Regions from separate parts of the Hallerella porci genome, predicted to be linked through region 2. Evidence: riboswitches for the same ligand, from Rfam matches in the RefSeq annotation. Region 2 holds a riboswitch; the other holds the start of a gene.
The links. A riboswitch is a leader RNA that binds a small molecule or an ion and turns the genes downstream of it on or off. The one in region 2 is predicted to bind thiamine pyrophosphate.
Positions count from the first base shown of each region.

Region 1: another riboswitch for thiamine pyrophosphate. It lies ahead of B0H50_RS01080 (thiamine-phosphate synthase family protein); the one in region 2 lies ahead of thiS (sulfur carrier protein ThiS).

Region 1 covers NZ_QGHD01000001.1:250,640-258,582, reverse strand. The annotation lists gene B0H50_RS01085 (GspE/PulE family protein) at 1-1,890, opposite strand, end outside; TPP riboswitch at 2,082-2,191, shown strand; gene B0H50_RS01080 (thiamine-phosphate synthase family protein) at 2,180-3,763, shown strand; gene thiE (thiamine phosphate synthase) at 3,766-4,404, shown strand; gene B0H50_RS01070 (rhamnogalacturonan lyase family protein) at 4,602-6,782, opposite strand; gene B0H50_RS01065 (family 43 glycosylhydrolase) at 6,791-7,943, opposite strand, start outside.
Region 2 covers NZ_QGHD01000012.1:2,027-9,969, forward strand. The annotation lists gene thiH (2-iminoacetate synthase ThiH) at 1-620, opposite strand, end outside; gene B0H50_RS07045 (thiazole synthase) at 660-1,445, opposite strand; gene thiF (thiamine biosynthesis protein ThiF) at 1,540-2,286, opposite strand; gene thiS (sulfur carrier protein ThiS) at 2,355-2,495, opposite strand; TPP riboswitch at 2,480-2,583, opposite strand; gene B0H50_RS07060 (Ig-like domain-containing protein) at 3,079-5,268, opposite strand; gene B0H50_RS07065 (pseudouridine synthase) at 5,377-6,090, opposite strand; gene B0H50_RS07070 (rhodanese-like domain-containing protein) at 6,229-6,600, shown strand; gene B0H50_RS07075 (tetraacyldisaccharide 4'-kinase) at 6,546-7,469, opposite strand; gene B0H50_RS07080 (acetate/propionate family kinase) at 7,586-7,943, shown strand, end outside.

The sequences.
Region 1 (7,943 bases), on a different contig from region 2:
CGATGCGCCGAGAACTTGTTCCAAAGTCGTTAAGCCGTCAAGAGCTTTCTGCATACCGTCCATGCGAAGCGTAATCATACCGCATTCTTTCATCGCGATTTGCTTAATCACTTCGCCTGAAGCGCGTTTCACAATTGCATTACGAACGGCTTCATTCGGCACGAGGAATTCGTAAATACCGCAACGTCCTTTATAACCCGAGCCGTCGCAGTGTTCGCAGCCGCGTCCGTGATAGAATTGCATATCGGGAGAAAGATGTAATTCTTCGCGCAATTCCGGAGAAATATCCACCGGTTCTTTGCAATGTTTGCAGATTCGGCGCACAAGACGCTGTGCCAAAATTCCTTTCATCACCGTTGCGACAAGGAAGGGTTCCAGTCCCATTTCGAGCAAACGCGGGAACGAACCTGCGGAGTCGTTCGTGTGGAGCGTACTGAACACCAAGTGACCCGTCAAAGCCGCTTCGATAGCCATCGAAGAAGTTTCCTTATCACGCATTTCACCGATCATGATCACGTCCGGGTCCTGACGAAGCAGTGCACGAATACCCGCAGCAAAGGTAAAGCCCGCAGCCACGTTGATCTGTCCCTGGTTCACGCCGTCAATGTTCAATTCGACCGGGTCTTCCATCGTCGAAATGTTGATCGTCGGATCGAGAATTTCGCGGATCGAAGCATAAAGAGTCGTCGACTTACCGGAACCCGTAGGACCCGTCACAAGCACAATTCCGTTCGGGGAGTTAATCGCATCCTTGAACTGCTTGAACATGACAGGCGCAAAGCCCATGTCCTTCAACGGGAACTGACCCGAATTCGGGTCCAAAATACGCATCACTATTTTTTCGCAAATGCCGCGCTTACGCAAAGAAACCGGGAAGGAGCTCACACGCAAGTCGACTTCGCTTCCGCGGAAACGCACGGTAAAACGACCATCGAGCGGCTTACGCTTTTCAGCGATATCCATCTTCGCAAGGAGCTTGATTCTCGAAAGGATCTGGTTCATCAAACGGGCAGGAATCGGAGCCTGAACCTGAAGGTCACCATCGATACGGTAACGGAGTTTCAGGAAGGTTTCCTGCGGTTCCAAGTGAATATCGGATGCGTGGCGGGAAATCGCTTCCTGAATGAGCGACGTCACGATCTTCACGACCTGCTGGCCTTCTTCATCGGTGAGCGCGGTTTCTTGCTGCGCTTCGGCTTCGCGGTCCACCGTTTCTAGTTCGTCTTTCCCGTCGGCCTTGGCCTGATTCAAAAGCGTTTCCAAAGAATCGCCTTGAACTGCGGATGCATAAATGCGGTCAATTGCCGACATCACATCCTTTTCGTTCGCCATGACCACATCGACATCCATCTGCGACTTGAACTTGACAATGTCAATCACATGCGCATTCGTCGGGTCGGTCATCGCAATCGTTAACGTTTTATCGGTAACAAAAAGCGGGACGATTTTATAGGTGCGGCAAACGTCTTCGGAAATTAAATTGTGGACTTCGGGGTCGATATTAAAATTGGAGAGCTTGACATACGGGACTTCAAATTGCGCCGAAAGAATTTCCACCAAGCGTTCTTCGGACATAAAGCCGAGAGCGACTAAAGTGCGTCCTAAACGTTGCCCCGTTTTCTTTTGTTCTTCAAGTGCTTTATTTAACTGCGCCTCGGTGATGAAGCCGTGGCTTAAAAGCATTTCGCCAATACGCATGCGCGTCGTATTGCGCAGCTGAACGCCCAAAATGTTCGTCAAAACTTCTTCGCTTACCATTCCCAAACGGATGAGAATTTTCGGCAGCGGAAGTTTTGTGCGTTCATTTTCACTGAGCGCATGCTTCAGCTGGTCTTCATCGATTACGCCTTGACGAAGTAAGAGTTCACCAATTTTTTTTCCAGAGCCCATAACTAGTCCAATCTAAATCCTTTTTCGGTTATTTCCTTTAAAAATTTAGTTTCAAAAATATCCCACTTTCGAAGCGATTTTTAAAATAACCATACGAAATATAAGTAGAAATGCGAATTTCGTTTTCGCGCGGGAATGTTTCTGCTCTTTGCAAGCGGAAAATTTTTCAAACATCAATTCTTGCTAAATTTTCGTGCACAACGGGGAGCTGGATTTAATCCGGCTGAGAGGAAGGTAGCCTCCTTCGACCCGCACACCTGATCTGGGTAATGCCAGCGTAGGAGTTTTTATGATTGGAAAAGTCAACGACGATTTCTTCACACAGTCTATTCTTTCTAAAACGGGAGCCAAAAATTCGAAGGTCAAAATTGGGCCGGCGATGGGTGTCGATTCCGCAATTCTCAAAGTGCCCGAAGGCTATATGGCGATTGCCGAAGACCCGATATTTCCCTCGGTCCGGATGACGCCCAAAGATTTTGCATACGTCACCGTGCACATCGGTGCAAGCGATGTCGCTGTCATGGGAATTAAGCCGCAATTTATGACTTATTCGCTTTTGCTTCCTCCCGAAACGAAGCAAGAATATATCGCAGAACTCATCGATGAAATCAGCGCAGAAGCCGCGCGCCTTGGCATTTCTATCGTCGGCGGTCACACAGGATATTACGGCGCAGTCGTCTGCCCTACAATCGGCGGCATCACCGTTTGGGGAACGGGGAAAAAATTCGTTTCTCCGCGAGGCGCCAAAGCGGGCGACGATCTCGTCATCACAAAAAGCATTGCAATCGAAGCCGCAGCCCTTCTCGGCTTTGAACTCGGCGAAGCATTAAAAGGAAAACTCGCCCCGAAAGATATCAAGCGCGCAGCAAAACGGATGCAAGAAATTTCCGTCGTCAAAGATGCGGAAATCGCTGCAAAATTTGCAGGCGTTCACGCGATGCACGATGCGACCGAAGGCGGCATAAAACGCGGCATTTGGGAAGTCGCCGAAGCGTCAAAACTCGGCATCGAAATTCACACAGACGATTATAAAATTCCCGCAGACATTCAAAAAATCTGCGCCATTTTCGGGCTCAATCCTTGGGAAATTATCAGCGAAGGCACACTCGTTATCGCTGTCGATCCAAAAGAAACGAAAAAGCTCCAGAACGCCTTCTCAAAAGAAGGAATCCCAAGTGCTGTTCTCGGCAAATTCACCCAAAAATCCGCAGGCAGAAAATGGATTCAAAATGGCGAAAGCCTTGATTTTACGCCGCCGGTGAAAGATTTCTTCTGGGATGTTTTCTTTAACGCAAAAAATATTCTCGCCGAAGGAAATGTCGAAGAAGGTCTTTCGGAAAACGATAAACTTTGCCGCGATTTAAAATCCGCTGTTGAATATTTAAAAGCCGCAAATATTTACCGCATGCTTCCAGAAATCGGAATGAATATCGGCTACACCGTAAACGGAAAAACTGCTGCCGATGTTTGCGCAGTTCCCGGACGCATTTTCCGAGTGAATCAAGAAACCTGTTCTGTCCGCGATCCCGAAATGGGAATCAGCGTTTACATGGCAGGTACACTTCTCGAAATCCGCAAAAAATTTCCGCAAGCAGAATGCGTTGCCAATTTCCGCAGCAATGACAAAATTCTTTCTGCAGTCAAAAAACTCGGATTAAAATCTCTTGCGATGCCAACGCCAAAAGATTATTGGCAACTCGGTAATGATTACGACCGCGACCTTGAAAAAGTTATCGCCGGCGCAGAAACTTTGCCCGATGTTATCTCCATTCCCGACCGCATCAATTTGGAAAAATTGATTCTCGTCATCGGCACATCTCTCGACGATTTTCAGAAAAAAGTCCTCGCGATTAACACCGAAATTCAGGAGTAAAAATGAAAAAAAATTATTTGAATCTTTACTTGGTGACCGATTCCGATTTGGCGCTCGGGCGCCCCGTCGAAGATGTGGTGCAAGCCGCCGTTCGCGGTGGCACAACGATTGTGCAGCTTCGTGAAAAAACTGCATCGACGCGGGATTTTTATCACATCGCTCTCCGCGTAAAAGAAATTCTCCAGGGCACAGGCGTTCCGTTAATTATCAACGATCGTTTGGATATTGCGCAAGCTGTCGATGTCGAAGGACTTCACATCGGGCAAAGCGATATGCCCTACGAAATTGCCCGCCGCATTTTAGGTCCGAATAAAATCATCGGCGTTTCTTGCGATAATGATGAGCAACTTTTAGAAATGAACCGCTACGACGATGTCAATTATGTCGCCGTGCAAGCTTATGGCACCCAAACAAAAGCCGAAGCCGATCATCCGCTCGGCCCCGCGGGAGTTTTGCGTTCAAAGAAACTCACCCGCCATCCGCTCGTCGCCATCGGAGGCATTCATCTTTCTAACGCTGCAGAAATCAGCGAAGCCGAAGCTGACGGCATCGCTGTCGTTTCCGAAATCATGAGCGCAAAAGACCCCGAAGACGCAGCGAAAAAACTCTATCTTCAATTAGGAGTGAAAAATGAGAAATGAGTTTCCCTTTTGCATTCGCAAAAGTTTCTACTAAATTTCTAGCGTGTAAAACTATTCTCGAAGGAAATCCTAGCAATTCTACAACGCCAACATTTCCAAAAGAAATTTTTGCCGCGCGATTTGCCTTGAATCCGTTTACATGAGTGATTTTCAGTGAGTTTCTTTCTAAAAAACAGAGAACGTCAACTCCGATAAGCTTATTTTACACTCCCTTTGATTTTTAAAACCTCTCTTTGATTCTTGCTTTGCACAATTAGCAAGCTCATCGATTGCCGTGTGGGAATTTCAAGCATTTCATGTGCCGAAACATTTTTTTGCAAGAGTAATTTCCCGTTCAGATCAAAAAGTCTCGCTGTAACATTTTCGCTTCCAGCAATCAACGAAACAGAATTTTCGTTGCGGTAAATATTCCAGGTTCTGTAATTTTTTAATTGTGAAATCGCAGTCGTGCTATCTTGCTTTGCACTAGAAGAAAATTCCACGCTAGACGATGAAACGCTTGATGATGAAATGCTCGAAGAGCTTAAATCAAAATTTGAAGAACTCGAATTTTTCATTTCAGAGGAACTTGAAATTTTTTGATTTCCAAACTCAGCTTCGCGATTTCCGCCGATGATTTGAATATTTGGCGTTTTGGGCGCATCCATATTCCAGCCTAAAAAATAATCGAGCATACTTGCCTGCACATAACCTTTCGCCGTCATGCCATTTCGATAACACGGATTTTGTGCAAGGCTATAAATGCGGTGTTCTGTTTCAATGTCTGTTGTAAAAATCACGAGTTCATTTTTCGTGTAATTGACGAGAATCGATTCTTCGCGCCAGTCGCCCAAAATGTCGCCATGGAACATTGCAACGCCGCGCTCGCTTCCCGACGATTCGTAAACCTTCCAAGTCGAAAGCAAGCGATTGACAGCCTTGTTCTTGTAATCCCACTTTTCGATTTTTCCTTCGTTGTAACTTTCAGAACCTAAGTCTCCGTCCCACCAATAACGTTGTACGGGATACATATAATTGTCTGCAATTTTTTTGCCCGTGGGTCCGTTGTAGGTTCCTTGAAAGCTCCAAACTTCAAAGCCATCGTAATTGGGGTCGATGTCTCCAACGGCTCCGCGGCCGACATCTACCGTATTTTCGGGCGCCACAGAATGTTTCCAAATGATTTTCCCGGTCGATGCGTTGTAGTAATATTCCAAAAGTCCGTTCGGATTTTTTTGCTGGATGCCGTAGCCCATCATCACTTTATCGTTTTTGCTAAACGCACCCACATACCAGCGGTCTCCATGAACGACTTTATCGATACTGTAACGAAGCGTGCCGTCACCATTTAACGCATAACCCATGTGCAGCACTTCATCTTTTCCGTCAAAATCAACATCGGCAATTCGGATTTGATGCGCTTCGGCAAATCCATTTTTATTGTCAAATTTCCAAAGCTGTTTGAATTTTCCATTTTGATAACCGTAAGCAACCATTAAACTGTTAAATGATTTGTTGGCATTTCGATTTTTAAACCAACAAACGACACTCGGATTTTTCCCGTCCAAGTATCCGATTTCCATCATCGTCGCCATCGGACCAATTTTGATGTAATCTTTGGGAACGTCAGCGGTCGCTTTCAATTTTCCGGTGCGCCCGTCGATGATTGCAATCGCTTGTGCGTTCGCCACTGCATTTTGATAAACGTTTCCGTCGCCAAATTTTACGCCGTCAGCGATGCGCAAAATCAGTTCTGCATAACCGTCGCTATCGATATCATAAACCGTTGCGCCGTCCCACATTCCCACGTCAATCGTCGATGCGCCCGGGCTGATGTTGTTCTTGTTTTCGCTGTTTGCGCCTAAATCAATTTCCCACAAGAATTTCCCCTTGCTCGAATACGCCTCTAGTTTTTGATGGTTATCGCTATAGCGGTCGAGTACGTAATCGTAAGCGCCATCGCCGTCTAAATCGCCTACCCACACAAAGTGAATTTTGCTTCCCGCCTTAATCGGAACTGTGATGTAGGGCCCGACGCCTTTATTTTTAGGCATCGTGTAAGAGCCCTTTGTTTTAAGCTCGACTCCATTTAAAATCTTGGTGACAAAATAAGTGTTCTCTTTTGAAAAGTCCACTTTTTTATCGACGACATTTGTGCCCTTTGTCAAAGGAGATGCATTCACCTTGACCGTGTCTTTTCCTGTGACGCGGTAAACATTAAACGCCAAATTCTTGTCGTCGTCAAACAAGCTCCTAAAAGAAACCAGCGCCGATGTGTTATTCTGCCTCACCGCCACAACGCCTCTGTCAAGGTATTCAAAATTTCGCGCCGCATGCGCTAAAGAAATTGACGCAAGTGTGAATGTCAAACCAACGCAAACTTTCTGAATTTGTTTCATAAAACCTCCTAATTCAAAACCTTAATTTTTTGAACTTTTGATTTAAACCCATTCGCCGAAATTTTTACATAATAAATTCCGCTACGCACTGTGTTGGGAAGCGCGTATGTTTCTGCCGAATTTCCACGTTGCAAAGCCGTTTCAAATACAACTTTTCCTTTGATATTCAACAGTTGCAATTTTCCATTTGCCGGAGCATTTTCAACTTGGAGTGTTCTGCTGCAATTATCAAAATGAACTTGGAAACTATTTTGATTGAATGTTCCAAATGAAATGGCGGTTTTATTTTCGGTCGTATCTTTCTTTGTCGAATCGGCTTTTAATGTATCTGTTTTTGCGGTATCAATTTTTACGGTATCTCTTTTCATCGTATCCACAATCGCAGTATCTGCTTTTGCGGTAGCTTTTTTAACCGTATCGATTTTAGGTGCAGCCTTTTTAATCAGTTCAATGTCATCAATCGAAATCCATTGTCCACTTGCACCTTCATTTACAAAACCAATGGTGATTTTTCCTGCAGTTACATTGATATCCGAAACGGTTTTCTTTTCCCAATTCGAAGCTTTTGAAATTCCCACATTCTTTTCATTATTTCCAAAATCTTTGGCGAACATTTTTGCGGATTTTTGTCCGCCACTACTTTGTGTAAAAGACGAAAGCGTGTAAGTTCCATTGGGGACATTTAAAGTCTGCGAAATTGTTTTATTTCCATCTAAATAAAGTCCAAATCTTCCTGTGCGTTTTTTCGAAGTGGAGTTAATGTTATTGGCATCTGCGCCTTTTAAATTCCAGCCCGTAAGCGTTGTTTGCGAAACACGGTCTGCTTCAAAAGAAGGATTCAAGCAATAATTATTTCCATCGCCTACTTCCCATAAACCTTCTTTTGCATTTATTTTCCACTGGCTCACCGAATGAAATTTTGGCTTGCCTGTTTCAAAAGTAATCGGCATCCATTGATTAAATCCAAGTCCATTTCCAGCAAAGTCACTCCAACGGTCACCAGCATAAATTACAAACGAACCTTTTGATCCTTTCACACTTACAAAAAATCCTGTTTGCGTCACATGGCTAAAATCATTTTGTGAGCCATCAAGTACAAATTCTTGACTGTATGGGCCTAAAATATTTGTCGCCGACATGCAATAAGTTTGCGATGTATTC
Region 2 (7,943 bases):
TTCATCGGGTAAACTTCGACGCCCACCATGCGGAAATATTTATGGGCTAATTTACAAGCTTCTCCGATATATTCGACGCTGCTTTTCGCGCGGCTTTCACCCGTTAGCAAAAGGATTTCTTCCATGCCGCTATCTGCGATGACTTTCATCTCGTGTTCCACTTGTTCCATCGAAAGCTGCATCCGCTTGATATGATTGTAACAGTTGAAACCGCAATAGATGCAGTAATTTTCGCAGTAATTCGCAATGTAAATCGGCGTAAAGAAATAGACGCTGTTGCCAAAATGTTTGCCCGTTTCGATTTTCGCCTTTTGCGCCATTTCTTCGAGGAATGGAGCCGCCGCGGGCGAAAGCAACGCCTTAAAATCTTCGACGCTACACGTATTATGTTCTAATGCACGCTTCACATCGGCTGCGGAATATTTTGAATAATCGTAATTATCGACCTGAGCCATCACCCGATTATAAACATCGGATTTGATGACTTCCATTCCCTTCATGTATTCCATGAAATTTGTTCGTGAACTCGGGTCATTTTCTAGACGGTGTTTGCGTTCGAGTGCCGCTGGGGAAAGCGTTTCGGAATCAATAAAATAGCGTTCGTCGTGATAATCTTTCATAATGATTTGAATGAATTAAAATTTTTCAGTTTTACGATTTTAATCTCTCAAAAATCCGGTAAGCGGATCGCTTGCACTCGCACCGCGCACAAGTACGCGGCCAAGGCCTGCTAAGTAAGCTTCTCGGCCCGATTCAATTGCCTTTTTGAAAGCCGTCGCCATCCGCGTCAAATCGCCCGCGGTCGCAAGCGCTGTATTCGCCATGACCGCAGCCGCACCCATTTCCATCGCGGCGCAAGCTTCGGACGGTTTACCGATACCCGCGTCCACGATAATCGGGAGCTCAATTTCGTCGATGAGAATTTGGATAAAATCCTTCGTCGAAAGTCCGCGATTCGAACCGATTGGCGACGCAAGCGGCATCACCGCAGCCGCTCCGGCGTTCACCAAATCGCGGGCGATGTTCAAATCCGGATACATATACGGCATCACGACAAATCCTTCTTTCGCTAAGATCTCGGTCGCTTTTACCGTTTCGTAATTATCGGGAAGCAGATACTTTGTATCGCGCATAATTTCAATTTTCACAAAGTCGCCGCAGCCAAGTTCACGGGCGAGGCGCGCAATGCGAACGGCTTCGTCGGCGTTGCGAGCGCCCGAAGTATTCGGAAGGAGCGTCGCACTTTTCGGAATGTAATCGAGAATATTTTCGTGTTCCTTGGTATTTGCGCGGCGAACGGCGCAAGTGATGATTTCAGCGCCAGCGTACTGCACCGCAGCTTCAATGAGCTTGAGCGAATACTTGCCCGAGCCCAAAATAAAGCGGGAATGAAGTTCGTGTCCGCCGATAAAAAGCGGGTCGTTTTTCAAGTTTTCATTTTCCATTTTTAATGTCCTTTTTTATTAAATGCTAGATCCTACCCCAAAGGGCTTAATTCAACTAAGGAACTAAAGTTCCAAGTTTCATATATCGCTACGCTCAGGATGACACGTTGAGCTGTCTAGACGACTCCTTGAGCTGTCTGGATGACATCATAGGGCCACTCGACAGCGTTTCTGTTTCAAATCCACAAATGATTCGGATGGTGGTGATCGCCTGATGCGCTGCGCAAAGCATGACTCGCGGGGCAATGAGTCCAATGCCTGCATTTACATCGCTTTTTCCGTCTCCGCATAAAAAAAATTTTTTTGAAATGCGTCGCGTCGTAATTTCATTTGCTTCGCCAAAGCCCGCCATTCCAGAAGCTGCCACCAAAAACTGTTGCTTGTCCAAATTTCCTTGACTGGCAAGTTCTGCGTTGCGCTCGAGGATTGCGTTCACAAGCATTGCTTTGGCTTCGGGATTATCAAAAGCTTCGCAGACAACATTTGCCTGCCCGATGAGCGTTTCCACATTTTCGGGAATCATCCGTTCCGTATGCGATTCAATTTCTAAGTAAGGCGCAATTTCTTTTAAGTTTTCGGCAAGGGCAATCGACTTTTCCTCGCCGACTTGAGAAACTTTATATTGTTGGCGGTGCAAATTCGTCACATCGACCGTATCGAAATCGATGAGAATCAATTTGCCCACTCCCGCTCGTGCAAGAGAAATCGCAATGTTCGAACCAAGCCCGCCGAGCCCGCAAACGGCGACCGTCGCCGCTTGAAGTTTCGCCACGTTTTCTTTCCCTTGCCGCTCGACAAGAGCTGCAAGCATCTGTTCTCGCGAGATTTTACAAGAAGACATTAGCCGCCTCCCATAAAGCTCACAATTTCAAGATTATCCCCATCCGAAAGAAGCGTTTCCGCGTATTTTTATTTTGGTACGATTTCGTAATTGCGTTCGACAGCAATCCGTTTGCAATCGTAATCCGTAGTCTTCAGATATTCTGCGACGGACTTGCCTGCAAAAGACTTTCCGTCGGCTTCAATATCAACACCATTTACCTTTATCACGTTACCTCCGTTGGCATTATCCAAATCAGGTTCGGTCGAAGTTTTCAACTTCCTCTCAGCCGGTTACACCAGCTCCCGTGTGAAATAAATTTAGAAAATTAGAAATGAGGGGTGAGTGCGCACGGCTTCGCCTTCGGCGAGTTAGGAATGTTAAGGCGACTTCGCTGCGGCAAGGCTTTTAACATGTCAAATTCGTTCTTGCAACGCTGCGGGAAGGCTTTTTAAATGAGAAATGTAGATGATGGCGCGCCGGGGTTTTGAGAACTTAGAGCTGAGAGCTTTGATCTTAGAAAACTCTAAGCTCTAAGATCTTGCATTACCGCGGGAACTCATTTTTAAAACTTTTTGGCTTAATGTGAACTGCTAGATCCGTTCACTTCACCTTCGGCTCCGTTCAGGATGACACGGCGGTTGTGCCTACGGCTTCACTCAGAATGACTTAGAGTTTGTCATCCCTTCGCAATGCCCTGCGTGTATAGAAGTAAAACCATATTTTTAGGCTACTTGAGCAAAAATCCAGTCGCCCAAATAAACGGAGCTGATACAACAGAAGAAATTGAATGGAGAAAGGAATGATGCTTTATCAATTCTGAATGGATTTCACTTCCACTTTCGCGATGTATTTTCCTTTTGCCATTTCTCCGATTTTCATATCTAAATTCGTAATTCCTGCGTGGACATTGCCCGTAAATTTTTTCACGATGCGACCTTGCAAATCGAGCACATAGACTTTGGCAAAGCCTGCGCGCGGGCTAAATAATTCGCCAGTTCTTAAATTGAATTGCGCTTGATTTTCAAAATGTAAATTGCGCACAAAAATTCCTGTCGTCGTATCCACTTCAGTCGTATCAATCGTTGCGGTATCAATAATCGCTGTATCGATTTTAGATGAATCGTTCACCACTAAAATGGCTTCACGGCTGATGTTTTCTATCGCTCCGACCGTTTTCACTTTATAGGTAAAAGTTCCCGCTTGCGTTGGCGTTCCCGAAATGTAAATTTTCGATTCGCTCACTTTGGTAAGCGTATCAATGCCCGCGGGCATTCCCGAAATTTTTACGCCCGAGCATCCGCTAAATGCATACGCAAAAGGCACAATCGATTCGCCCAAAGTAATCGTTTGATATTGCGAGCCTGCGCCATTTTTCACAATCGACGCTTGAACATTTGAGCTCGACGAAGTCGGCGCCGCTGACGATGAACTTTTTGCCGTTGAACTTGACGAAACCGGCGTAATATTCGAAGGTTCGACTAAGACTTCGATGCGTCCCGTATAATCCGAGCCGTCGTTTCCTTTGACGTTATACTTAAACGAAGCGAGTCCTGTAAAATTTGCCGCCGGTTTGAATTTTGCAACGCTTCCATTTTCTAATGTCACAGTTCCACTCTTCGCATCGCTCACTTGATAAGTCGGCGCTGCATCTTGGAATCCTTTTGTGATTTTTTTCAAATCAAATTTCACTTCGGAATTTTGAAGCACGCGCGTGTGCATGGCGCCAAGCCAGTTGATATATTTTTCAATTCTTAAATAGCCGTCCGATTCTTTTGTCGTCGCATCATCTTTGTTTGCATTATACCCCATCGCTTTTTCAAAATAATCAGGAATGCCATCTTTATCGGAATCGGTTTCTGCTTTTCCCGTAATCACTTCTCCCCAACCGTTATTCGTTTTGATTCCCATTGCAGAAACGCTTTTAACAAGAGCGCCCGCTTTCCCTAATGTGCTCGCTTGATACCAAATTAACGAATCGATATCGTCGTAAGGAAGCACGCCGCTTTGCGAATTCACATAGCGCCACGCCGTTTGCGCATTTAAAATCGGACAATTTTTCGTCACATCGCTCCAAGGTTCATTTAAGAGATTTCCGACTCCTTGATACCACGAAACTTTTGTGCCCGAGCCGTTTAATTTTCCGTCGCGGTTGTTGTCGACCATGTTTCCGCTTTCGTAAATGCTCTGATTTTTATCGACTTGAAACCAAGTGTTTGAACCTTTCGGACCGTAGACAAAATAATTGTTGATAATATCGTGTTTGAATTTTGTGCTCGTGTGCGTCGTGTAGCCCGCTTCGTAATTGTAATGCACGTTGTTCACAAAAATATCGTTGATTTTATCGAGCGGATTTCGGTTGTGCGTATTGATGAAAGCGTTATAATACCACGCCCAAGTGCCATCGACCGATTCGATATGCGCGCCGAATTGCTGACCGATTGGATTTGCAATTAAAGAATTTTGAACCGTGATTCCTGTGATTCTGTAATTGGCGTTATCCGATGAACCGCCGAAATTATTCCACGGCGCAAGTTCTACGGAACAGTGATCGATGATTACATTTTTAGAATCGTAAAGATTCAACGCATCATCTTTTGTGGACGCTGTATTTTCTCCGGGGCGAATGCGCAAATAACGAATGATAATGTTGGATTGTTTTCCCGTTGAAAGTTTTCCGCCGTGAATCGCAATGCCTTCGCCCGGAGCGGTTTGTCCCGCAATGGTGATATTGCTTTTAATGGAAACCGCCGTTTTCAAATTGATAATTCCCGAGACATCAAAGACGACGATGCGATTACTTTGCGAAACCGCATCGCGAAAAGAGCCCGCGCCCGAATCATTTAAATTGGTCACATGATAAACTTTTCCATTGCGTCCTCCGGTAACATTTGCACCAAAGCCCAACGCCTCGGGAAAAGCGAGCGGTTCTGCGCCCGCATTCGTCAAGCCCAAAATGGAAAAACAAAGTACAGCCGATAAATTTTTCAAACAAAAACGCATAACCAATCCTTTTTGGAATAAATCTACTTTGCGTTTTTTCTTTTGACGAGAGCTGTTCGAGGAAAGAGTTGTCTATAGACTACGCGACACTTTGTGCCATTTCCAATTTTAAATTTTATCCATTTTCCGAATTTCGCCGGGGCGCAAATCGCCCAAAGTCCAATTTCCAATGCGAACGCGGATAAGGCGCAAAACTTCGATTTCAAATGTTTGCAAGATGCGACGAATTTCGCGATTTTTTCCTTCGTGTAAAATGACTGCAATCCAACAATTTTTTTCTCCGCGTCGTAAAATGCGAACTTTTTCCATGCGCATTTTTTCGGGAGAATTTCCAAAAATTCGCGGTGGCACAAGAACGCCTTTTTGCATTTGCGTCAATTCTTCTTCGGTCGGCTCACGAGAAATGCAAACGTGATATTCTTTTTCGAAATGCGTTTCGGGCGCAAGAATTTTGTCGGCGAATGCGGTATCGTTTGTAAAAAGCAGCAAGCCTTCGCTCGCTTTGTCCAATCGTCCAATCGGAAAAACATGCTGCTGCATTTTTCCTTCGAGTAAATCCATCACCGTTTTGCGGCCTTTTTCATCGGACGCCGTCGTCACAATTCCTCGCGGTTTATTCATCGCAAAATAAACGAATGCCGTTTCTAAAACGAGTTTTCCATCGACTGCGATTTTTGCATTTTTTGCGGTCGGCGTTTCGGGATTCCTAACAATTTTTCCGTTGAGTGAAACGCGACCATTTCGCACAAGTGCTTCGGCTTGCGAGCGGGAACAATATCCGCGTTTATTTAAAACGCGTGCGATGCCAAAAAATTTTTCCATTTGAATTCCGTTTTTAATTTAGACAATTCTTTGCGAACAAATGAAAATGTTCCTAAAATTCATTCTCTTTTGAAATGCATTTTTCCAATTCGATTTTTCTTTTTTAAAATTGAAGAGAACTTAAAAATTGGAGATCCGATGAAAAAAATTCTTCTCGCATTACTCGCTCTTTTCTGCGTTAACGCTTTTGCTGCGTCACCCGCTTACGAAACCATTTCGTGGGATAAAGCAATCGAAATGAAAAAGAAAAATAAAACCGCATTATTTGTAGATGTGCGGACACCGGGCGAAGTTTCGCAAGGAACTGTTGCGGGTTCGATTAACATTCCTCTTCAACAAATTCAAGAACGCTTCGGCGAACTTCCCAAAGATAAAATCCTTCTCGTTTTTTGCCGCAGCGGAAAACGCAGCCAAGCGGCTTCGGAATTTTTAACGGCGCAAGGTTACACGAAAATTTATAATGTCGACGGCGGATTTTTAGCAGCGCCGCCAGCGGCTGCATTTAAGTAAGAAAAAATTTTTGTTCCGATTTTCACCCGTTCTTCTGCGATGTAGAGGAGCGGGCTTTTTTGTATTTCGGGGCGCAAGCGCACAAAATCTTTTTCGGTGATGACGATGATTTGCCCGCGAGAAATTTCTTGTAAAATGTTCGCTTCGTAATTTTTCGCATGATCGGGAAGAAAACGAAAATGCGAAACGCGAGCTCCAAAATTTTTAACATCGCGCACAAAACGTTCGGGATTTCCAATTCCCACAACGACAGCACATTCCGCATTTTGCGGCAAACTTTCGCCCTTTGCGTTCTGAATTTTTTCGATGAAAAATTGCACGCATTCGTCTTCGGTAATTTTTGATTTTTCTGCGGCAGAAATTTTTTCAGAACAAATAATTTGCTTCGTCAATTTTCCTAGCGGATGATCTTTTTCAAGGCTCACGCATTTGCCCGCGGGAATTAAATCGCTGATTTTTTTGGCGCATTCATTCCAGCGTAAAATGAAAATATTTGCGCCGACAAATCGCGAATCTTCTAAACCGCCGTCCGAAAGAATGACGTCGAATTTTCCGTCGATTTTTTGGGCGACTGCATAACGGTTCTGCGTTTTGAAAAGAGAAACTGCGGGAACTTTTTTTGCGATGAGCTTGCATTCGTCCCAAGCGGCGCTGTGGCAAAGAATTGCCACGCGGAGTCCCTCCGCGGAAAAACGCTTCGCAAGTTCAATGGTAAGTGGCGTTTTTCCAGCGCCGCCCGCAAGAAATGACCCGAGAATTATCACGGGACTTTTCAGCGCTTCTTTCGGGCGGTAAATCGTTTTGCGCAAAAGCAGATAGCCTGTGCGATATAAACACGCAAACGCAAATTTTAACGGGAAAAATTTCACCGCATTAAATTAGAAATTCCATTTTTTGGATTCTTAAAACGAAAATGGAAAATCAAAAAATTTTCTGGACCTTTCTTTTTTTACTTTTTAATCAAAACTTTTTCAAAGGTAAAACTATGCGCATTCTCGTGTTAAACTGCGGAAGTTCTTCCGTCAAATTTGCCGTCATTGATACGGAAAAGAAAGAATCTCTTTCGAATGGTCTTGTTGAAAATATCGGTGTCAACGGACACTTTAAAGCAAAAGGCCCCGAAGGCAAAGCGGAATTTCATTTCGATTGCCCGACTCACAAAGAAGCTGTGATCGAAGTGCAAAAATTTCTCACTTCGCAGAAACTCATCAACACCATCGAAGCGGTCGGTCACCGCGTCGTTCATGGCGGAAAATACATTAAGTCGGAACCGGTGACGCAAGAACTCATCGATTACATCCGCAGCATTATTTTGTTTGCGCCGCAACACGAAGGCGCTCACG